DNA from 3 places in the Erwinia pyrifoliae DSM 12163 genome. Region 3 is predicted to be linked to each of the others. Evidence: predicted binding sites of a transcription regulator. Region 3 holds the regulator's gene; each other region holds the start of a gene.

Region 1 (7,959 bases), 330 kb from region 3:
AGCTGAAATATTTGTGAATTTTTTCTAATCGTTAATGACGGTAAAACGCGCAAGGTTAATGACGTGGCCGGAGATGGATTTATCAATCGTTAACTTACATCAGGGATAATTAAGATATTTATCAGGCAAAAAAAAGACTGAAGACAAATCCTGTCTTCAGTCCAAGGTAATGGCTCTTGACAGAGCCGTGCGCTAAAAGTGGGTGTTCTTGCAGCCGTTGTGGCCTGGTACTTTTAAGATAGACCAGCAGCGGAGGAATTCCAGCTGACGATAAACGGCAAGGCGTACAATCATTAGCATTGTGATGGCGGCTACAAATTTGAGGCATGATACTACCCTGTGACCGCTGCATCTCAAGGCTTAAGGCACGCCCGTTGACGGCCTCAGTGACAGAGCTTCGCGGCACGGGCCACAATCGGTGCCAGACTTTTTTTCTGTCCGGGATGGTATGGGTCGTCTGCCAGAACCTTCGCTATGGGCACTCCCTTCATCTGGCCCGCCTGCACTTTGGCTTCGGCTGCGGCATTTAATGGATACTGCACCAGCGTGCCGTCGTTAATAGCAAACAGTATGTTGCCCTTCTCGCAGCTCAGCATCATCTCTTCACGCGTGAATGGCCAGTCGTTTTTACCCATATCGAAACGGCTTACGGTTTCAATACCGGCCACTGCGCTGCTGCTGATGCCCAGTGCCAGGCATGCTAATGCCAACTTTTTCATTTTGTTCTGTACCTCAAACGATATCACTTAAATCTGAAGGGTGAATAATTTAGCCTGCCCGGCTAATGGCCTGGGCCGGTTCCAGCCAGGCAAACCCGCTTACGGTCAACAGCACCGCTGCAGCCAGAATGATTTCCACCAGGGTAGTGGTGATAAACTGCTGTTGCCCGTGCGCCCCACCGATCAGCGCCAGCCCCAGCGCAATATGGCCATAGCGCGAAAAGCGCATCAGGCTTTGGCTAAGAGCAGCGTGCAAGCGCAAAGGTGCGAGAATTACGCTAACTATTCCCGCCCAGGCCAGCGGCATCAGCACGACCTGTGCAGATAACGCCCCAGGATAATACCCCTAATTCGCATTGATCCTTACAGGCGATGCAGCGGCTTGCTGCCAGAGGGCAAAAGAATACTCCGCTTAAAAAGCAGTGTCGAGGTAACGCCAGCAATCAACGGTCAGCAGGCTTGCTAATCCGTGCTTTGTGCATTATTTTCTGCCTCAAACTGGGGGGATACATCATGAGCTACAACCTGGCCACATTGCCACAGGAAGAAAAAGATAAGGTCAACGTAGACCTGGCCGCCGCCGGAGTGGCTTTCAAAGAGCGGTATAATATGCCGATCGTCGCCGAAATAGTTGAACGTGAACAGCCGGAAGCACTGCGTGACTGGTTTCGACAGCGCCTGATGCACTATCGTCAGGCTTCGCTTTCGCTCTCAAGGCTGCCGTACGAACCTAAACAAAAATAACGGTGCCATTTATTCACGCGATAGCAACCAGTGGTCAGCTGCTGGTACGAGTAAACAGATAATCAGTATCCGGCGTGCGGCTGACCATTGGCAAGCAGGAGCCTTTTCGTTACCCTGCACGTCAGTTTTATCATCGGGAGAAGCTATGTTCAGGGTTATAGACACGGAAACCTGTGGCCTGCAGGGCGGAGTGGTTGAAGTGGCTTCGGTTGACGTTATCAGTGGACAGATCCTCAATCCAATGAGCGATCTTATCTCACCTGACCGGCCAATCAGCCGTCAGGCCATGGCCGTCCATAAAATCACCGAGGCGATGGTGAGGGGAAAACCGGCCATAGAACAGGCGATAGGCCGCTATCACGGCAGCCCCTTCTATGTAGCACACAACGCCAGCTTTGACCGCCGCATGCTGCCTGAAATGCACGGGGATTGGATTTGCACCATGACCTTAGCGCGCCGCTTATGGCCTGGCCTGAAATACACAAATGAAGCGCTACGCCAGTCTCTGCAACTGGAGGTTTCACCACCAGCCGATTTACACGCTCACCGGGCATTATATGACTGCTACGTCACCGCTGCGCTATTGATGCGTATTATGTCGTTCAGCGGCTGGGATGCTGCGGAAATGCTGCGCCGGATGCAGGTTAAGGGGTCGAGTAGCTGTTTTCCTTTTGGCAAATATCGCGGACAAAAGGTTGACGATGTGGCGAAAAAAGATCCGGGCTATTTACAGTGGATGCTAAAAAAAATCCCGGATCTCAAACCCGACTTACGCAGCGCCATGCAGCGGGCATTAAGCGAGTCCGATTAAACCACCTGGCTGGCCAGCAGGCCCGTCGCCAGCGCGATCAGAAAGGCATATTCCATCACTAATCCTTCATGAGCCTTGAAGCGCCCGGATTTGCCGCCGTGGCCGGCATCCATTTCGGTGTGCAGCAGCAGCAGATGGTCGTCGGTTTTCAACTCGCGCAGCTTCGCCACCCATTTTGCCGGCTCCCAATACTGCACCTGGGGATCATGCAGCCCGGTAGTAACCAGCAGGTGCGGGTAAGACTGCGCTACCACGTTGTCATACGGGCTGTACTGCCGGATGTAGCGATAATATGGCTCATCGGCCGGATTTCCCCACTCGTCATATTCACCGGTGGTGAGGGGTATGGTTTCATCCAGCATGGTGGTCAGCACGTCCACAAATGGCACCTGCGCGACCACTCCGTGGAAACGGTTCGGCACCATGTTGATCACCGCGCCCATCAGTAAGCCCCCGGCGCTGCCCCCCATTGCGTAAAGTTTTTGCGCGTCACCGTAGTTTCTCGCCACCAGCGCATCGGTAATATCAATGAAGTCATGGAAGGTGTTCATCTTGTTGAACAGGCGTCCGTCGTCATACCAGCGTTGCCCCATTTCCCCTCCGCCCCGGATATGCGTCAGAGCATAGACGAACCCACGGTCGAGCAGACTGAGACGGCTGGCGCTGAAGTCGGCATCCATACTGCTGCCGTAGGAGCCATAGCCATAAACCAGCAGCGGGTTGGTTCCCGGCTGATAGCAGTCCCGGCGATAAACCAGCGAAACCGGCACTTCGACCCCGTCGCGCATGGTCATCCAGTGGTGCTCGCTACGATACAATAAGGCGTCAAAACCTTTTACTTCTGTCTGCTTCAGAACCTGCCGCTCACCGCTATCCAGATCGCGTTCATACAGCGTGTCCGGGGTGGTCATTGACGAATAGCCATAGCGCAGCTTGCTGGTTTCAGGGCTGGGGTTGTAACCAATCCAGGTGACATAAGCCGGATCGTCAAAGGCAATCGTGTAGCTTCTGCCGCTTTGCCAGTGGATCTGGCGCAGGCTGGATAATCCGTGCTGACGCTCTTCAACGACCAGCCAGTCGCGGAACAGGGAATAATCTTCCAGTACGATATCGTCACGCGCAGGGATCACCGTCTGCCACTGATGTTCATCAGCCTCTGCGCTGCGATACAGAGCAAAGTTCTTACCGTCGCGATTAGAACGTATATAGAAATTGCCCTGATAGTGATCGACGCTGTATTCATGGTCTTTACGACGTGCGCTAAACCGCTGCGGCTGCGCATTGGCCTGCTGCGCATCCAGCAGCATGACTTCGCTGGTGGTGCTGCTGCCAAGTACGATAGTAATAAACTGCTCTGAGGTGGTCTTATCAAGGCCGACATAAAAAGTGTCATCCTGCTCTTCATACACCAGCTGGTCCTGCTGCTGTGGAGTACCGAGCGAATGCCGCCATACCTGATAAGGCAGCAAAGTCTGTTTATCCTTCAGCACATAATAGAGCGTCTGTGAATCGCCAGACCAGGCCATGCTGGAGGAGACGCCCTCCAGCACCTCGGGATACCACTCGCCGCTGTGCAAATGACGTAGACGAATGGCATATACCCTGCGCGACAGAAAGTCTTCGGCCACCGCCATTGTCTGGTTATCCGGGCTGATGGCCACGCCACCCAGGGTATAAAACTCGCTGTCGGCAGCACGCTGGTTACCATCCAGCAGCGTGTCCCAGACTTCCGGCGTGAGGGTGTCCGCTGGCTGACGGGTATACAGGGTATATTCGTTGCCTTCCTCATAGCGACTTTGATAGCGGAAGCCGCTTTTAACATAGGGCACGGAATGATCCCGCGCCGGTATACGCCCAACGATCTCCTTTAGCAACTGCGCCTGGAGTGCCTGTTGCGGCTGAAGCTGCTGCAGACAAAAGTCGTTTTCAGCGCTAAGGTGCGCCAGCACCTGCGGATCTTCACGTCGATCGTCACGCAGCCAGTAATAGTTGTCGGTGCGCGTATCGCCATGCAAGGTCATAACATGGGGTATTTTCTTTGCTTTTGGTGGCGTCATATTTCGTTCGCAATGTGAGTTCAGGTAGGTCAGGTTGACACCTGGCTGGCAGATTGCCAAGTAAAGATAATGCGCCAGTGGAACGATTGACGTCGATCACCGGGCGTCTCAACAGCGACGTAAGGAAATGTCAAAGGAGGCAAAGACGATAACACGTCATCTTAATGCGCGCACATCATGTAAAAGGCGGGTTTGCGCCAGCCGTTATTGGCTTCTACCCTGAAAGCAGCAAGAAAAAAAATAAGGAAACGACGGTGAAGCTTTCAGACAACCCATTATTTATCAATACTATTCTGCTTGGCGGTAGTAGCGAAGAGAAATTACGCGCGGCCGCTGCGGCGGGGTTTCAGCAGGTGGAACTGTGGCAGCAGGATGTGGCAACAGCAGCAATGGGCGCTGCTGGCCTGGCCAATCTCTGCTCACGGCTGGCGTTATCATTGACGGATTACCAGGTGTTGATGGACTTTGATGGCGCACCGGATGAGATGCGCAATAATAAGCGTAACGAAGCCCTGGAGATGATGTCAACCGCACAACGATTGGGAGCCACTACGCTACTGGTCCCTGCTTCGACTCATCCCGCATGTTGTCAGCAGCGAACAGAAGAAGATTTACGCTGGCTGGTACAGCAGGCGGCACGCCACCATCTGCGCGTGGCCTATGAAGCGATGGCGTGGAGCCGGCACATTAACAACATCGCCGCAGCATGGCAGCTGGTGAAGCGCATCAATGCACCCAATCTGGGGCTGGTGGTCGACGCATTCCATATCTTTGTTTTGCAAAGAACGCTGGCAGATCTGGAAGGCATCCCGGCCGGCAAGATATTCCTGGTGCAATTGTCGGATCTGGATACCCAGCCGGATGCGCAACAGTTAAAAAAGGTTGCCCGCCATGACCGCCTGCTGCCAGGCGAAGGCCACTATCCGTTGCGGGCGCTACTAGAGCGCCTGCAACAAATTGGATACCAAGGGCCAATCGGACTTGAAGTCTTCAACGATCGGCTGCATCAGGCCGATCCCGTTATCACCGCAAAGGCGGCGATGGCGGCGTTACGCCAGCTGATGTAACCCGGCCAGATGGCCACGCCAGCTGGCCCGTCCTGGTGCACTCAGCCCGCTACCGCCCGCAGTTTGCTTTCGCTCACGTCGTCGCTTTTATCGGCGGCGTTTTCATCAGGCAGCCTGCCGGTGCGCAGGATCTGCTGCAGCACGTCTTTGTTTTCCGCCATAAAAAGCCCCAGCGATTCGTTCTGCTGATCCTCCATGTCCAGCGGACTGGCCGCCAGCCAGTCAGAGAACACTTCGGCCATATCGAGCATTTTGTCGTAGGCATCCGCCTCTTTTTTACTGGCAAACGTCATCTTTTCTTCACCTTTTCTGACGACGATATATTGAATTTCGACAGCCATAATTTCGCCCTGTTTAACTGTGTTTTTATACAGTATAGCAGCATGGCTTTTTTTCCTCAAGCGCCGGATGACGGATGAACACGCAAACGTTTTCGTTTATACTGCTGCGGTTTTTTTTAATCTACTCAGGTGGCGATGATGACAACTCTTGGAACCGCTCTGCGCCCGAATGCAACGCGCGTAATGCTGTTAGGATCGGGTGAACTGGGCAAAGAAGTGGCGCTGGAATGTCAGCGTTTGGGCGTGGAAACGATCGCGGTAGATCGCTACGCGGATGCCCCGGCCATGCAGGTTGCCCATCGCAGTTATGTGATCAATATGCTGGATGGCGCGGCTCTGGCAGCGCTGATAGCTAAAGAAAAGCCGGATTTTGTGGTGCCTGAAATTGAAGCCATCGCCACGGATATGCTGGTCGAACTGGAAAAACAGGGCCAAAATGTGGTTCCCACCGCCCGCGCCGCACGGTTAACTATGAATCGGGAGGGCATTCGCCGCCTGGCGGCAGAAGAGTTGCAGCTTCCCACTTCGGACTATCGCTTCGCCGACAGTTATGATGCATTTTGTTCCGCAGCACAAGCTATTGGCTTCCCGTGCATTATTAAGCCGGTGATGAGCTCCTCCGGCAAAGGCCAGAGCTTTATCCGCAAGGCCGCACAGCTGGCCAACGCCTGGGAATATGCTCAGCAGGGTGGCCGTGCAGGTGCCGGGCGCGTGATTGTTGAAGGCGTGGTGAAATTCGATTTTGAAATCACCCTGCTGACCATCAGTGCCGTGGATGGTATTCATTTTTGCGCGCCCATTGGCCATCGCCAGGAGGATGGCGATTATCGTGAGTCGTGGCAGCCACAGCAGATGAGCCAGCTGGCCCTGCAGCGCGCCCGGCAGATTGCCGAAAAGGTCGTGGCGGCTCTCGGTGGTCACGGCCTTTTTGGCGTGGAGCTATTTGTCTGTGGTGATGAGGTGGTGTTCAGTGAAGTGTCACCGCGCCCGCACGATACCGGCATGGTCACCTTAATTTCACAGGATGTTTCTGAGTTCGCCCTGCACGTTCGCGCTTTCCTCGGTCTGCCGGTGGGGGCAATACGTCAATATGGGCCGGCGGCATCGGCGGTTATCCTGCCGGAGCTACACAGTGATAACGTTCATTTTGCCAACCTTTCAGCCGCAGTCGGCGCGGGTCTGCAGGTTCGTCTGTTTGGCAAGCCGGAAATCCAGGGTAAACGCCGTTTAGGCGTCGTGCTGGCAACCGGGAGTGATATTGAGGATGCGGTACAGCGCGCCACAACGGCTGCCGCCGGCGTCAACGTCAGTGGCTGATAGCTACCGGCGCTACCGGGGGCGAATCAAATCTTCGCCCCAGATACTGCCTGCCGTGCCAGTTGGGTAATGTGATGGTCATCCCCTGTTTCCAGCGCATCGGCTGGTAACTGCCCGGCGAGCGTCGGCTTATTGTGCATAACCCACTATTTTTAGTGAAAAAAAAAGCCCGCCGAAGCGGGCTGCAACATTCAGCTCAATTTATTCAAATTCATTCCATGAGCGGCCATCACGGGTGATCATCGCTACCGAAGCCACCGGCCCCCAGGTACCCGCTTGGTAAGGTTTAGGCGCTTCTTTATCTGCAGACCAGGCATCCATGATGGAATCAACCCACTTCCAGGCCTCTTCCACTTCATCACGACGTACAAACAGGGCCTGGATACCGCGCATGGTTTCCAGCAGCAGGCGCTCGTAGGCATCCGCCAGATGAGACTGATTGAAGGTCTCTGAGAAGCTCAAATCCAGTTTGGTGGTTTGCAGGTTATGTTTGTGATCCAGTCCGGGCACTTTGTTGAGGATCTGGATATCGACGCCTTCATCCGGCTGCAGACGAATGGTCAGTTTGTTTTGCGGCAGTTCCTGCCAGCTGTCTTTGAACAGGTTCAGCGCCGGATTTTTAAAGTAGACAACAACTTCCGAACACTTGGTCGGCAGACGTTTACCGGTGCGCAGATAGAACGGCACGCCAGCCCAGCGCCAGTCGTCGATATCAACCCGGATAGAAACGAAGGTTTCCGTATTGCTGGACTTGTTTGCGCCCTCCTCCTCCAGGTAGCCAGGGACTTTTTTCCCCTGCACAAAACCTGAAGTGTACTGGCCGCGTACGGTTTTTTCACGCACGTTGGTATGGTCAATGCGGCGCAGGGAGCGCAGTACCTTGACTTTTTCATCACGAATACG
Region 2 (7,959 bases), 970 kb from region 3:
CTCATTGAACAAAATTGACTTCGCCCAACCTTCGCCGGCACCCAGTACGTCGCCGTAGGAGAAGCCACCACAGGCGACCAGCGCCTGGACGTCGCTCAGTCCACGACGCCCGGCAAGCAGGTCGCTCATGTGCACGTCAACCGCGTCAAATCCGGCACGGTGGAAGGCGGCAGCCATCTCAACCTGGGAGTTAACCCCCTGCTCACGCAGCACCGCCACTTGCGGACGGACGCCGGTTGCAATGAATGGTGCGGCGATATCTTCCTGTGGCTTAAAGGTCAGCGCAACGTTAAGACCCGGATCGCGATCGTCTTTCTTCGCCTCATGCTCCTGATCGGCACAGGCCGGGTTGTCGCGCAGACGCTGCATCTGCCAGGTGGTTTCTGCCCACCAGGTACGCAGAGTGGTACGGCTTTCGCTGTAGATCGCTGAATCACCGCTGGAGAGGGTGAAGCGGTCACCGCTGACCGCCCTGCCCAGCAGATGCACGCAGTCGCCAAGGCCGTGGGCCGCCAGCAGCGCTTTAACGTCCGCCAGGTCAGCGGCGGCCACCTGAATCACCGCGCCCAGTTCTTCATTGAACAGAGCGGCCAGGCTGTCGTTGCCCAGCGTGGCAATGTCGGCCTCAATACCGCAGTGGCCGGTAAAGGCCATCTCGGCCAGCGTTACCAGCAGCCCGCCGTCTGAACGGTCGTGATAGGCCAGCAGTTTGCCCCCGGCAACCAGCGCCTGAATCGCATGATAGAAACCGGCCAGCTGCTGCGCATCCCGCACGTCGGCAGGCTTATCGCCCAGCTGGCGGTAAACCTGTGACAGCGCCGTGGCACCCAGCGCATTTACGCCGTTACCGAGGTCAATCAGCAACAGCGCGTTATCGCCGGTCTGCAACTGCGGCGTCACGGTTTTACGCACGTCCTCCACGCGGGCAAATGCGGTGATCACCAGCGACAGCGGCGAGGTCATCTCGCGCTGTTCGCTACCCTGCTGCCAGCGGGTTTTCATCGACATGGAGTCTTTGCCCACCGGGATGGTGATGCCCAGCGCCGGGCACAGCTCTTCACCCACCGCTTTGACCGCGGCATACAGGCCGGCGTCCTCACCCGGGTGACCGGCTGCCGCCATCCAGTTTGCCGACAGTTTGATGCGCGTCAGTGGGCCGATCTGCGTGGCGGCAATATTGGTGAGCGCTTCACCGACCGCCAGGCGACCGGAAGCGGCAAAGTCCAGCAGCGCCACCGGCGTGCGCTCGCCCAGCGCCATCGCTTCGCCGTGGTAGCTGTCGAGGCTGGCGGTGGTCACTGCACAGTTGGCCACGGGAACCTGCCACGGCCCGACCATCTGGTCACGGGCAACCATGCCGCCAACCGAACGGTCACCGATGGTAATAAGGAAGGTTTTCTCCGCCACGGCAGGCAGATGCAGCACGCGATGTACCGCGTCCACAAGCGAAATGCCATCGCGCACCAGCGCCTCGCCTTTCACCTGCAGGCTGGTGACGTCACGGGTCATTTTCGGCGTTTTGCCTAACAGCACGTCCAGCGGCATATCGATAGGCGTATTGTCGAAATGGCTGTCAGTCAGCGACAGGTGCATCTCTTCCGTCGCCTCGCCAATCACCGCATAGGGCGCGCGCTCGCGCTTGCACAAGGCATCAAACAGCGCCAGGCTTGCCGGGGCAACAGCCAGCACGTAGCGCTCCTGCGACTCGTTGCACCACACTTCCAGCGGGCTCATGCCCGGTTCATCATTGAGAATATCGCGCAGATTAAACCGGCCGCCGCGCTCACCGTCGCTCACCAGCTCCGGCATGGCGTTGGACAGACCGCCAGCGCCAACATCGTGAATAAACAGAATCGGGTTATCTTCCCCCAGCTGCCAGCAACGGTCGATCACTTCCTGGCAGCGCCGCTCCATTTCCGGGTTGTCACGCTGTACCGATGCAAAATCGAGGTCCGCATCAGACTGGCCGGAGGCCATTGACGAAGCCGCACCGCCGCCGAGGCCAATATTCATTGCCGGGCCACCCAGCACGATAAGCTTAGCGCCGACGCTGATTTCGCCTTTCTGCACATGGTCTGCACGGATATTACCGATACCACCCGCCAGCATAATCGGCTTGTGGTAGCCGCGTAGCTCGCTGCCATTGTGGCTGTTAACGCGCTCTTCATAGGTCCGGAAGTAGCCGTTCAGCGCCGGGCGACCAAATTCGTTGTTAAAGGCCGCACCGCCCAAAGGCCCTTCGGTCATGATGTCCAGCGCGGTGACGATGCGATCAGGCTTGCCGAAATCCTCTTCCCACGGCTGCTCAAAGCCCGGAATACGCAGGTTAGATACCGAGAAGCCGACCAGACCTGCTTTCGGTTTTGCGCCGCGCCCGGTGGCGCCCTCGTCACGAATTTCACCACCGGAACCGGTCGCCGCCCCCGGCCACGGCGAGATAGCTGTCGGGTGGTTGTGCGTTTCCACCTTCATCAGAATGTGCGCATCTTCCTGATGGAAGTCGTAGCGCCCCTGCGGATCGGCGTAGAAACGCCCCACCTTTGAGCCTTCCATGACCGCCGCGTTGTCTTTATAGGCTGACAGCACATGATCCGGAGTTTGCTCAAAGGTGTTCTTGATCATCTTAAACAACGATTTAGGCTGCTGCTCACCATCAATCAGCCAGTCAGCATTGAAGATTTTATGGCGGCAGTGCTCAGAGTTGGCCTGAGCAAACATATACAGTTCAATATCGTTCGGGTTGCGCCCCAATTTTTCAAACGCCGCCAGCAGGTAGTCGATTTCGTCGTCCGCCAGTGCCAGGCCCAGTTTAATATTGGCCTGGACCAGCGCATTGCGGCCTTCGCCCAGCACATCGACGCTTTGCAGCGGTGCGGGCTGATGATGGGCAAACAGCGCTTCGGCCTGCTGAAATTCGCTAAACACGGTTTCCATCATGCGGTCATGCAGCAGTGCAGCCAGCTGCCCCCACTGCGCTTCGGTTAACTGCGGGGCCTTAATATAGAAGGCCATGCCGCGCTCCAGGCGAATGACCTGCGGCAGCGAGCAGTTATGAGCGATATCCGTCGCTTTTGAAGACCAGGGCGAGAGGGTGCCGGGACGTGGCGTCACCAGCAGCAGACGGCCTTCCGGAGTATGTTCCGCGAGAGAGGGACCGTATTTCAGCAGGCGCTGCAGGCGTGATTTGTCATCGGCACTGAGCGGTGCGCTGACATCGGCAAAATGGACGTACTCGGCGTAAATATCACTCACCGGCAGGTGAGCGTCCTGAAAGCGGGTCAGCAGTTTGTTAATACGAAATGCCGACAGAGCGGGCGAACCACGCAGAATTTCCATCATTAAAGATCTCTCGTCTCGAAGCGCCGGGCGACGCTTCATTGGGCGCAACAGGGAAAACCGGCGCCATTATAGAGAATCCCGGTTCGTTACGAAACCGTTTGCGCAGAATTAATCGGCGAACCAGGACGGCTAAAAAACACACTAAAGGGGTGAAATTCAGTTGCGGTGCAGCCCGGAGTTGAGCAAAATGCCCCACGCTCGGGTTCGATTACAGACCATAAATACTGCCTAAAAAGACAGAAGACCGAGAAAAATCGAGAGATAACTACTTGAAACGCCTTAAATTTAATTATCTGTTGATCGGATTAATCACCGTGCTGCTTGCGCTGGCATTGTGGCCCTCGATCCCGTGGTATGGTGGCTCTACCGACCGTATCGCGCAGATTAAATCGCGCGGAGTGCTGCGTATCAGCACCATAAATTCCCCGCTGACTTACTACACCGTTAAGCAATCTCCGGCTGGCATGGATTACGAGCTGGCGAAGCGCTTCGCCGATTATTTAGGGGTCAGGCTTGCTGTCACCGTACGCCCGAATCTGGCCGATCTGTTTGAAGACCTGGCTGACGATAAAGCCGACGTGCTGGCTGCCGGTTTGATTTACAACAGTGAGCGGCTGAAGCGTTTTCGTGCCGGTCCGGCATATTATTCCGTTTCACAGCAGCTGGTCTACCGCATCGGTACGCCACGCCCGAAAAACCTTGGCGATCTTAAAGGCCGCCTGACGGTGGCTTCGGGTTCAGCCTATCTGTCTTCGCTCTGCGAGGTTAAAGATCGTCAGTATGCCGATCTCGACTGGGCGATCTCCACCGATCGGACGCCAGAGGGCTTGTTGCAGGCCGTGGCTGACGGTAAGCTCGACTATACCATTGCCGACTCGGTATCAATTGGACTGATGCAGCGTATTCACCCCCAGCTGGCGGTGGCGTTCGACATTACCGATGAAGAAGCCGTCACCTGGTACATGCGGCAGGAAGCCAATGACAGCCTGAGCGCGGCGATACTCGATTTCTTCAGCCGGATGTCAGAAGAAGGTGCCATCGCCCGCCTTGATGAGAAGTATCTCGGCCATGTCGGCACTTTTGATTATGTTGATACCCGCACTTTCCTGCGTTCAATTGACGAAACGCTGCCGGATATTCGCCGACTGTTTGAGAAGTATGCCAGGGAAATTGACTGGCGGCTGCTGGCGGCAATCTCTTATCAGGAGTCGCACTGGAATCCGCAGGCCACCTCCCCTACCGGCGTGCGCGGCATGATGATGCTAACGCGCAATACGGCCGAAAGCCTGAATGTCAGCGATCGTACCGACCCCGAGCAGAGCATTCGTGGCGGCAGTGAATATCTGCTACACATGATGGAGAAAGTTCCGCCGGGCGTGCCTGAAGATGAACGGATCTGGTTCGCGCTGGCTGCCTACAACATGGGCTACGCCCATATGCTTGATGCGCGCAAACTGACGGAAAAACAGAAAGGCAATCCGAACAGCTGGGCGGATGTGAAAGTACGGCTGCCGATGCTCAGTCAAAAACGCTACTACAGCCAGACCACTTACGGCTATGCCCGTGGCCAGGAGGCTTATAACTACGTGGAGAATATCCGTAAATACCAGCTGAGCCTGGTGGGTTATCTGCAGGATCAGGAGAGAAAGCTGGCGCAGAAGGCGGTGACAGAAGCCGAACTGAGCCAGGCTTACCCGGCGGTTGAGGTTAACACAGCGTTAAACCCGACCGGGGTTTTGCTGCTGCCGTAGCGCTTTTTTTTCAGCCCGCCGCTGGCGAAAAAAATCACTTAGCATTGCGGCGCACTCATCACGCAGCACGCCACAGTCAACCTGCACATGATGGTTCATCCCCGCATGCCCCAGCACATCGAGCAAGGAACCTGCCGCACCGGTTTTCGCATCACGCGCCCCATACACCAGCCGTCCGACACGGCCGTGGATCATCGCACCAGCGCACATCACGCAAGGCTCCAGGGTGACATACAGCGTGGTGTCCAGCAGGCGATAATTCTCTATGACCTTGCCGCCCTGGCGCAGCGCCATCATTTCCGCATGCGCAGTCGGGTCATGCTGACCAATAGGGCGGTTCCAACCCTCGCCGATAGCCTGGCCATCCAGCACCAGCACCGCACCCACCGGCACCTCGCCCTCGTCCCAGGCTCGGCGAGCCAGCCGGAGCGCGTGGCGCATCCAGTATTCCTCATTGTGATCGGTCACCTGCGCCTCCAGAAAAAAAACGCGACATTATATACCGAAATAATTCCGCATGCAGGAAAGCGTAAAATGAATGAAAAGCGCAGGAACCCGGCCCGGCAAGCCAGCAGGTAGCCATCGCATCAGCAGCTTGCAGGATGACCGGACTAAACCGAGCGGCGCATTATTCCAGCTGCTGTAGCTCCCCCACCGGGGTAACACGAAAACGGTGCTGGCAGAAAAACAACAGCGGATTGTCCTGTTTGCTGTCGCTGTAACCACTGTGAAGCTGTAACGGCGTACCGATCTGCTCTTCCAGCTGAGCCACCTTTTCATGGCCCAGGCAGCGCATTATCAGCACTCTGCCGCCATAAGCACGCGCCATTTGACTGGCGATCAGTTTCACCCCCGGCAGAAAAGCGGAATCGAAATAGACCCGCTCCACCAGCGGCTGGGGTGAACCGGTGATCAGCCAGACATCAGCATCTTCACTGCCCAGATAGTCGTTCAGCCGCTGCTGCACCAGCGGAAAAGCCGTTACGCGCTGACGAAACCAGTGGGCAAACTGCGCCTCCCGTTGCAGCAGACGCTCTTCTCCGTGGCCAAAAGTGATTGACCACAGCAGCAGGCTCATCGGCCAGCGCGCCGCGCGCCCCTTCACCAACAGGCCCAGACCAATCACCGGCAATAATGGCACTACCAGCAGCAGATTAAGCGGCTGACGCCACAGCAGCCAGCGCATAAAAGTGCCAAACATATCCTGCTGATGCAGGGTGCCATCTAGGTCAAAAAAGACCACGCGTCGTTCACTACCGGTTGTCAAACCTGACTCCTCAGGGTAATCAAAACCCATAAACCAGACCAAAGGAAAACCGCAGACTGCTGCGCTTAACCACCCGGCCAAAAAAACCCTTATTTAATCGACAAAAACGGGAAGTGCCGGTGGTCGCCTGTACGGGGTAACGCAGATTGGGCTGGCAACCTTAGCATAGCCAATGACGGCCAGGCCAATCGCTCGCCTCAGGTTTTTTTCTGTCCTGTTAGCGCCGGCCGGGGTTCTGCAGTGCCGCACGCAAAAAGCCGTGATGGGCAGACAGGCTCTGCTTAGCCTGTTCGGCGGGCAGGTCGGTCAGCAGCATCAGGATGGCGGTTTTTACCTCATATTGCGTCTGCTTTAAGGCGGCCTCTGCCTGTTGCGCCTCGCAGCCGGTGGCTTCACACACCATGCGGCGCGCGCGGTCGACCAGCTTGATATTCGACGCCCGCATATCCACCATCAGGTTCTGATACACCTTGCCGATTTTCACCATTGCACCGGTAGAAATCATATTCAGCACCAGCTTTTGCGCCGTACCGGATTTCAAACGGGTAGAGCCGGTCAGCGCCTCCGGCCCGACCAGCGGTGAGATCGCTATTTCGGCTGCAAGAGCCAGCGGTGAATGCGGATTACAGGATATCCCGGCGGTACGGCAGCCCAACTGACGGGCATAGCGCAGCGCAGCCGTGACGTAAGGAGTGCGCCCGGATGCGGCCAGACCGACCACCATATCGTTAGCGTTTATCTTCAGCGCCTGCAGGTCACTGATGCCCAGCTGCTCATCATCTTCCGCCCCTTCTATCGACGTGACCAGGGCTGCCGGGCCTCCGGCAATCAGCCCAATCACCACCCCGTTTGCTACGCCAAAGGTAGGCGGGCATTCAGAAGCATCCAGCACGCCCAGGCGGCCGCTGGTTCCGGCTCCGATATAGATCAGCCGCCCGCCGGCAGACAGCGCGGCGGCGGCGGCATCAACAGCGTCGGCCACCTGCGGCAAAGTCAGGCTGACCGCCCCCGCCACGGTGGCATCCTGCTGGTTGAATTTAGTCACCATCTGCAGCGTCGACAAATTATCAAGATCGAGCGTCTCGGGATTACGCGTTTCGGATATCAGTGAGCCAAGATTCATCAATATTTCTCCTACTGCCTGTTTTATTTATCCAGCGATGACTATATCGGCATCCGCCGAATTTAATCTCAACCTTGGGTTATTTTAACGCGTTTAGTCATGGAAACCCTAAAATGCCGCGTTAAACTGAGCATTCTGTCTGTTATGTTTAGCAATCATTCACGATAACAGGCCTGAATACTTAAGAGGAAAAGAGATGAGTTCACTGCTGCGTATCCGTCAGCTTTATCCCAGCCTGGCGATGAACGAACGCCGTCTTGCTGACTACCTGCTGTCGCAGCCGGAGCATGCACTCCACCTGAGTTCACAGAAACTGGCTGATGAGTCGGGCGTCAGCCAGTCAAGCGTGGTCAAGTTTGCCCAGAAGCTGGGTTACAAGGGGTTCCCCGCATTAAAGCTGGCGCTGAATGCATCACTAACGGAGAAAGACGCCATCACCGTGCACAATCACATCCTGAGTGACGATGCGCTGAAGGTGG
Region 3 (7,959 bases):
GTCAATCGACATGAATTTTTTTGAAGGCAAATATGTGGTCTGAACATTCACTGGAAGTTATTGATGCCGTGGCCCGGACCGGAAGTTTTACCGCCGCTGCCGCTGAGCTACATCGTGTGCCCTCTGCGGTAAGCTATACGGTGCGCCAGCTTGAGGAATGGCTGGCCGTAAGTCTGTTTGAAAGGCGGCATCGTGATGTGGTGTTAACCGACGCCGGACGGGTATTTAGCGAGGAAGGCAGGTTTGTCATCAAAAAAATGATAGCCACGCGCCGCCGCTGTCAGCAGGTGGCAAACGGCTGGCGCGGGCAGCTCAATATCGCTGTCGATCGCATCGTACGCCCGTCGCGTACGCGGCAGCTGGTGGTGGATTTTTACCGCCACTTTCCTGACATGGAGCTGCATATCATGCCAGAAGTGTTTAACGGCGTTTGGGACGCGCTGGCAGACGGGCGGGTGGATGTGGCGATAGGTGCTACACAGGCGGTTCCGGTTGGCGGGCGTTTCGCTTTTCGTGATATGGGAAGCCTGAACTGGCGCTGTGTGGTTAATGCGCTACACCCGTTAGTCAGCCGCCCCGGGCCGCTGACTGAAGAGTGGATACGCGAGTGGCCTTCGCTGGTGCTGGAAGATACCTCACGCGCGCTACCCAAACGCACAACATGGACGCTGGATAATCAGCGGCGGCTGGTTGTGCCTGACTGGGAAAGCGCCTTTGATTGTCTGGGCGCGGGGTTATGCGTTGGCATGGTGCCGGGCCATTTCGCCCAACCGTTGTTGCAGAGAAACGAACTGCGTGAGCTGGCGCTTAGCTCACCTTTTCCAGACAGTCCGTGCTGTCTGAGCTGGTCGGAACAAAGCGCCTCACCGGCGCTGAGCTGGCTGCTGGAATATCTTGGTAGCACGGAAACCCTGAAGGCCGAGTGGCTGAGCGAGCAACAGCATCCGGGGCCGATGCGCAATTAACGGCGGTAGTCGCGGTAAGGTCCGTCCGCCACCGAACGTCGTTCGATAAGAGAAGGATAAACCTCAATGGTCTGGGACTCTTCACGTTTGCTGGTAATGCGATCGATTAACATATCAAAGGCGGTCTCACCGAGACGCTCTTTCGGTTGATGTACGGTCGTCAACGCCGGAGTGAAGTATCGGGCGTTGCGCACGTTATCATAACCGATCACCGAGATGTCTTGCGGCACGCGCAGTCCCATTTCATCTGCTGCACAGATTGCGCCCATCGCCATGATATCGCCTCCGCAAAATACGGCGGTCGGACGCTGTTTCTGCGCCAGGATCTGTTGCATAGCAAGATAACCGGATTCAGGTTCAAAATCACCCTGTACCAGCCACTCATCACGCAGTGTGATCCCGGCCTCGGCCAGTGCTTTCAGAAAGCCCGCATGGCGCCCGCCCCCGGTGTTGCGTTCCAACTGACCCGGGATGGCAGCAATGTCACGGTGCCCGCGTTCAATCAGATAACGCCCCGCCAGATAGCCGCCATCAAATGCGTTATCCAGTACCGTGTCGGTAAAGTCACCGCGTGACTTGCCCCAATCCATTACCACCATCGGAATATTGCGGTTATCTTCTAACATCGCAATCAGCGCGTCCGGGTATTCAGAGCACATGACCAGCAGGCCATCCACGCGTTTTTGCGCCATCATCGACAGATAAGCCTGCTGCTTTTGGATATTGTTATGCGCATTGCCCAGAATCAGGGTATAGCCTTGAGCAAAGCAGCGGTGCTCCACCGCTTCGATGATTTCTGCAAAATAGGGTGCTTCGCTTGAGGTTGCCAGCAGGCCAATGGTTTTGGTGTGGTTTACCTTCAGGCTACGAGCTACGGCGCTTGGTGAGTAATGCAATGCTTTAATAGCCACCCATACCGCTTCACGCGTCTCTTCGGCGACAAAGCGTGTTTTGTTTATGACGTGCGACACGGTGGTGGTAGAAACACCCGCGCGCTTTGCCACGTCCTTAATTGTTGCCATGAAAATCCTACTCCTGGTGTTATCAGTAACCTGCTGATAACTGGTTTGTTAATCGTTTGCCTGGATGCAGGCTTTTCCCGACTGGACAGAATGATTGGGGGCTGTCTCAAAGAATCGGGAAGGGGTAAGGTTTGTCCGTAACAGGACGCGCAGTGCTGGCTTAGCCAAATTTTGGCACCGTTGCGCAACGCAGAGGATGAATTCTAACAAGGCTGCGCAAAGAAAACGAGATGTTTACTGTTAACGATAGGAATAATTGCAGACTGTTAACCCAATGTGGGTAATGGCGAAGTTAAATCACTTACCGAAATTGATAACGATGAGTCCAGACGGAATCGTTGATTACGAGGCAGCAATGCGTTTCGTCTCGCGGCCCGGCGGGAAAATTGTCTGCCAGCGGTTAACGAACCGTCTTCGGTGTCACCACGCGACGAGCGCCTATGTAATGTTCTTGCCAGAAATCATCACCCAGTGTGCTGACCTGAATATCTTTACCTGTTCGTGGTGACTGAATGAATTTACCGCCGCCGAGATAGACGCCTACATGATCGGCGCGACTTTTACTGTTGAGACGGAAGAACACCAAATCGCCCTTCTCAAGCCTGTCACGCCTGATCGGAGCGGCATCGCGCAGGTGATACATCTCATTTGCGGTGCGAGGAATTTTGAATTTTACTAAATCTTTATAGGCGTACCAAACCAGGCCACTGCAGTCAAACCCGGTTTTAGGCGAGCTGCCACCCCACAGATAGGGTTTACCCAGCTGGCCCATCAGTTTATTCACTGCGCTTTCACGCGCTTTTTGATAACGAATGCGATGCGCATTACTGAGCTTTATAGGGGCCGACAGAGCCGTCTTACGATCTGCACGCTGCCTGCCGTAACGTTTTTTTATTGTCTTTTTGATGCCGGGTTTGTAGGCAGACTGGCTTTTAACCGTGTTGCTTTTTTTTGTTGGGCGCTTAACGACAGTGGTTTTATTTTTTAACTTTTGTTTTTTCGCCGTGCTTAGCTGCGCCGGTCGTGCGGGTTGTTTAGTTTTTTTTACCGGAGGTTGTTTGATTTTTTTGGTTGTGGAAGCTTTTACCGGGCGTTTTTTGCGTCGTTCATCTTCGCGCGCGATATTTCGGTCAGCTTTGTGCCGATCGGCATTAACAGGAGCCTGTGGCGATGCGTGCGCCATATTAAAAAATAGCTGAGCGAAAGCGAGCATGAAAAGCGTAATGAATAGACGCATCATTTCCATTAACAGTTCGTGCATTGCGGCAGGCAGCAATGCGAGGGTAAATAGTCAATTCTGCACGCTGGCAGAAGGTTGTAAGAATTCTAAACTAAATGGAGAGCAAAAGGTAAGGTCTTTTTTGTTACAATAATACAGCCGTGGTCGATAGTTTAACATATATAATCAGTCTGTTAACTCAGTGCGTTACCTTAACTATTTGTCAACGGATGCAGCAAAGCTCAGAAGAAAATGTTATTTTGTTACCATCCTCTGACCGTTAACCGGGTGAAAACCCGATAAGTATTGAAAATGTCATTTTCAACCTCAGGTCAGAATAGCTACAATATTGGCTGGCTACAGCCTATACACGAAGTATCGTATTGAGGAAGGCATTTATGAGTACTGTTGAAAAAATTCAGCGCCAGATCGCAGAAAACCCAATCCTGTTGTATATGAAAGGCTCGCCGAAGCTACCGAGCTGCGGTTTTTCTGCTCAGGCCGTACAGGCGCTCTCCGCCTGTGGCGAGCGTTTTGCGTATGTGGATATCCTGCAAAACCCGGACATTCGTGCTGAAATGCCAAAATATGCAAACTGGCCAACGTTCCCGCAGCTGTGGGTTGACGGTGAGTTGGTCGGCGGTTGCGATATCATCATCGAGATGTATCAGCGTGGTGAACTGCAACAGTTGATCAAAGAAACCGCCCAGAAATACCCAACTGACGCCGCAGAGTAATCGCCTTGGCTGGCGTCTGAATGGGCGTGATGAAACTTTCAAGCCAGTCAGTGATAATAACTGACTGGCATTTCACTTCGGCGTTTCGCCATACCCCGGCTTGATCACTCATCTGGAGCAAACGGCTTCCCTCTGACGGCCTCCTCACTTACAGCGTCAACGATTTCAACTCACCGCCCGGGAATTGCGTTGAGCTGTTGCCTCAGGCCATCATATTTGGCTTCCAGCCCCTGAACAGAAGAACATCAGGTATTAAAGGCTATTTCCCCCCTAAGTTAGTTGCCGGGACAGCTCTCTGCAGCAGCGGGCAGTGGCCAACCGCCAAGACGTTTCCACCGGTTAACCAATTCACAGAACAGATCCGCCGTTTGCAGCGTGTCGTACAAGGCCGAATGCGCCTGTGCACTGTCGAACGCCATTCCTGCTGCGTGACAGGCTTTTGCCAGCACGGTTTGCCCCAGCGCCAGCCCGCTAAGCGCAGCGGTATCAAAGGTTACGAAGGGATGGAAAGGGTTTCGTTTCAGACTGGCACGTTCTGCTGCGGCGTTCATAAAGTTGAGATCGAACGTCGCATTATGCGCCACCATAACCGCCCGGTTACAGCCGCTGTCCTTAATCCCTTTACGCACCAGTTTGAAAATAGCGTGAAGCGCTTCGTATTCACTGACCGCCCCGCGAAGAGGATTAGTAGGATCGATTCCATTAAATGTCAGTGCTTCAGGAAGCAGAACTGAACCGGCAAAAGGCTCAACGTGGAAGTGAAGGGTATCATCTTTTTCCAGCCAGCCATCACTATCCATTTTCAGCGTTACTGCCGCAATCTCCAGTAGGGCGTTCGTTTTGGCATCAAAACCTGCGGTTTCGACATCAATCACTACTGGATAAAAACCGCGAAAACGGCTGCTCAGGGTATTCAGTTCATTCGATTCAGACATCGGCTTCTCATTGGCGATAAAAGGCAGCGCGCATTATGGCAAATTTTGTTGGGGGATGCAGCAGGGGGGGAGCGGGGTGCCTGGGAAGCACCCCAAAAAAGCTTAGTTGCCGATACCGTGACCAGCGTGTTTATTTTCAATAAGTTCAATCTTATAGCCGTCCGGATCCTCTACGAACGCAATGATGGTGGTACCGCCTTTCACCGGGCCGGCTTCGCGGGTAACGTTGCCGCCATCATTACGGATGCGATTACAGGTAGTTGCAACATCGTCCACGCCCAGAGCAATATGACCGTATGCATCACCGAGGTTGTATTTATCCACGTCCCAGTTATAGGTCAGTTCGATAACTGCGCCTTCGCTCTCTTCGCTGTAGCCGACAAAGGCGAGGGTATATTTGTATTCGGCATTTTCACTGGTGCGTAACAGGCGCATGCCCAGAACTTTGGTATAGAAATCGACGGAACGTTGCAGATCGCCAACGCGCAGCATGGTGTGAAGTAAACGCATAACATCCTCTTTTATCAGAGTCATTTGTCAGATGACGTAAAACCAAGTGTAGCGATAATGCTAAAAGGTGCGAGCATCAGGCGTGCTCACCAAGTTTTGGATAATCGGTATAGCCTGCAGCATTGCCGCCGTAGAAGGTTTCTGGCTGTGGTTCGTTAAGACTTGCGCCATCTTTCAGACGTTCAACCAGGTCGGGATTGGCAATATAACTGCGGCCAAAAGCAACGGCATCAATCAGACCTTGTTCGATTAGTGTTTCGGCTTTCTCGGCGTTAAAACCGCCGGCAGCAACGATCACGCCAGGATATGCCGCGCGGATCGCCTGGCGGAATTCGCGGGTATAAGGTTTGCCACCTGCCCAGTCAGGTTCGGAAATATGCAGGTAGGCAAGTTTACGCTTTGCCAGTTCGCCAATGAAATATAAGGCGGCTTCTTCCTGGTCTTGACCATTGTCAAGGCCGTTAAACGGGCCAAGGGGAGAAATACGAATGCCAATCCGGTCGGCTTGCCAACTGGCTATTGCCGCGTCAACAACTTCCAAAGCGAAACGGGTTCGATTCTCAATCGTTCCGCCGTACTTGTCATCACGCTGGTTAGAGGCCGGAGACAGGAACTGATGGATGAGATAGCCATGTGCCGCATGCAGTTCAACCAGGTCGAATTCGGCTTCACGCGCATTGATCACCGCCTGACGGAAGTCATCAACGATTCCGCCCACTTCTTTAGTGCTCAATGGACGTGGCGTTGAGGTTGCCTCACGTACCGGATGTCCACTGGCATCACGCAGGGTGGTTCGGGTTTCAGCATTAATGGCTGAAGCAGATACCGGAGCAGCACCGCCTGGTTGCAGACTGGCATGTGAGATCCTTCCGGTATGCCACAGCTGAACGGCACTATGGCCGCCGTCCTGATGAATACCTTCGTTGATTTGTTTCCAGGCGGCAATTTGTTGTGATGAGTGCAGTCCAGGCGCACCCGCATAGCCTTTTGCCTGATATGTAATCTGCGTAGCCTCGGTAATAATCAGCCCGGCACTGGCACGCTGACGATAATATTCACCCATCAATGGAGTGGGAATATCGCCTGGCTCAATGCTGCGCAGACGCGTTAAAGGAGCCATAAAGATACGGTTTGGCACGGTAATGGCCCCCAATTTGAGTGGGGTAAAAAGGGTGTTCAGTTTCATCATTCGCTCCTGGTAGACCGGTCGATTAGTAAGTGATATTTTTTAAGCTCCGCGCAGGATGTACCCCATCTCCTGAAGCGCATTTAGCAATGGGGTCTTTTCACGGCATATTTTGCTTTGCAGACTGGCTCCCAGCCAAAGTGTATAAATGGTCTGCGCACAGGATGCACAGTTTAGCTGACCAGAAAGCGTACCCTGCTGCTGTGCCTTGTTTAGCGTGGCAGCCAGAGAGCCGATCATTTTTGACGAACCCGCTTCCAGCGCGCCGCGCATGGCTTCAGAGAGATCGCAGACTTCGGCAGAAAGCTTTACGTAAAGGCATCCGGCAAAGCTGCTCACCTGACAGCTTAGTAGCAACCGATCGTAATAATCCAGCACGCGCTGGCGGTAACTACCTTGGTGATCGTTAAGGAAATCATTCAGGTATTGGTGATTACGGGCAAAATAGCGCTGTAGCATCGCCACGCCGAAAGCTTCCTTTGAGGGAAAATAATAGTAAAACGACCCTTTAGGCACTTCTGCTTGCCTGAGCAGCTCGATCAGGCCCATGCCGTTAAAGCCTCGCTGCAGGCAAAGTTGTTCGCCGGTGTTTAACAAATGCTCACGAGTATCAAATCGGGTCGTTTTATTCATCGTCGCAGCGTACTAGACCGAGCGGTCGGTTTCAACCGTCAGCCCTGGTTGCGGCACGAACGGATCATATCAAGCGCCGGCTTGTACTCTTGCGTTTCTATATCCATCATTCCTAACAGGGTATGGAACAGGTTGTCCTGAGAGACATCCTTAACCTTAGCCTGCTGTTGCAGACATTGCCGATCGATGCCAAATGTTGTGGCATAGTCGGGCGACATCCAAAGTAAGAAAGGAATATGTGTCTGTTGAGACGGGGCAAACAGATAAGGCGTGCCGTGAAGATACATTCCACGTTCGCCCAGTGACTCACCGTGGTCGGAGAGGTAAATCATCGCCACGTTAAATTTGTCATTGTAAGACTTAAGCAGATTGATAGTGTTGTCCAGCATTGTATCGGTATACAGAATGGTATTGTCATAGGTGTTAATCAGCGTCTGGCGATCGCAGTTCTGGATCTGGTTGCTGTCACAGGTTGGTGTGAACTGGCGTGCTTCCGGTGGATAGCGCAAATAATAAGCTGGCCCGTGACTGCCCATCTGATGCAGCACGATGACAGAGTCATCTTTGATACTGTCGATGTAATAGTTCAGCCGGTGCAGCAACACATCATCCAGGCAATAATCGCTTCTGCACAACTCACTTACTTGCCATTTGGTCATGTCGCTATGCGGCACGCGGTTGCAGGCACCTTTGCAACCGCCGTCATTCTCACGCCACAACACATTGATACCAGCGTGAGCCATCACATCAAG

Evidence for each region. Region 3 encodes PurR, which represses purine synthesis genes. Its sites were predicted from a motif close to CANGCAAACGTTTGCNTG; they were not measured.
Region 1: purT (formate-dependent phosphoribosylglycinamide formyltransferase) is a predicted target of PurR. The motif match lies at 5,819-5,836, and genes of this name have one in related genera.
Region 2: purL (phosphoribosylformylglycinamidine synthase) is a predicted target of PurR. The motif match lies at 3,427-3,444, and genes of this name have one in related genera.

What each region holds. Positions count from the first base shown of each region.
Region 1 is NC_017390.1:1,794,465-1,802,423, reverse strand. It holds gene EPYR_RS07985 (DUF2511 domain-containing protein) at 384-719, opposite strand; gene EPYR_RS07980 (hypothetical protein) at 769-1,026, opposite strand; gene EPYR_RS07975 (DNA polymerase III subunit theta) at 1,233-1,463, shown strand; gene exoX (exodeoxyribonuclease X) at 1,609-2,274, shown strand; gene EPYR_RS07965 (S9 family peptidase) at 2,271-4,331, opposite strand; gene EPYR_RS07960 (sugar phosphate isomerase/epimerase family protein) at 4,586-5,398, shown strand; gene EPYR_RS07955 (YebG family protein) at 5,440-5,739, opposite strand; gene purT (formate-dependent phosphoribosylglycinamide formyltransferase) at 5,878-7,056, shown strand; gene zwf (glucose-6-phosphate dehydrogenase) at 7,258-7,959, opposite strand, start outside.
Region 2 is NC_017390.1:1,160,819-1,168,777, reverse strand. It holds gene purL (phosphoribosylformylglycinamidine synthase) at 1-3,339, opposite strand, end outside; gene mltF (membrane-bound lytic murein transglycosylase MltF) at 3,609-5,090, shown strand; gene tadA (tRNA adenosine(34) deaminase TadA) at 5,058-5,558, opposite strand; gene yfhb (phosphatidylglycerophosphatase C) at 5,719-6,357, opposite strand; gene murQ (N-acetylmuramic acid 6-phosphate etherase) at 6,575-7,480, opposite strand; gene EPYR_RS05190 (MurR/RpiR family transcriptional regulator) at 7,677-7,959, shown strand, end outside.
Region 3 is NC_017390.1:2,128,197-2,136,155, reverse strand. It holds gene punR (DNA-binding transcriptional activator PunR) at 33-965, shown strand; gene purR (HTH-type transcriptional repressor PurR) at 962-1,987, opposite strand; gene EPYR_RS09515 (C40 family peptidase) at 2,388-3,224, opposite strand; gene EPYR_RS09510 (Grx4 family monothiol glutaredoxin) at 3,605-3,943, shown strand; gene rnt (ribonuclease T) at 4,219-4,878, opposite strand; gene gloA (lactoylglutathione lyase) at 4,981-5,388, opposite strand; gene nemA (alkene reductase) at 5,465-6,574, opposite strand; gene EPYR_RS09490 (TetR/AcrR family transcriptional regulator) at 6,617-7,207, opposite strand; gene eptA (phosphoethanolamine transferase EptA) at 7,246-7,959, opposite strand, start outside.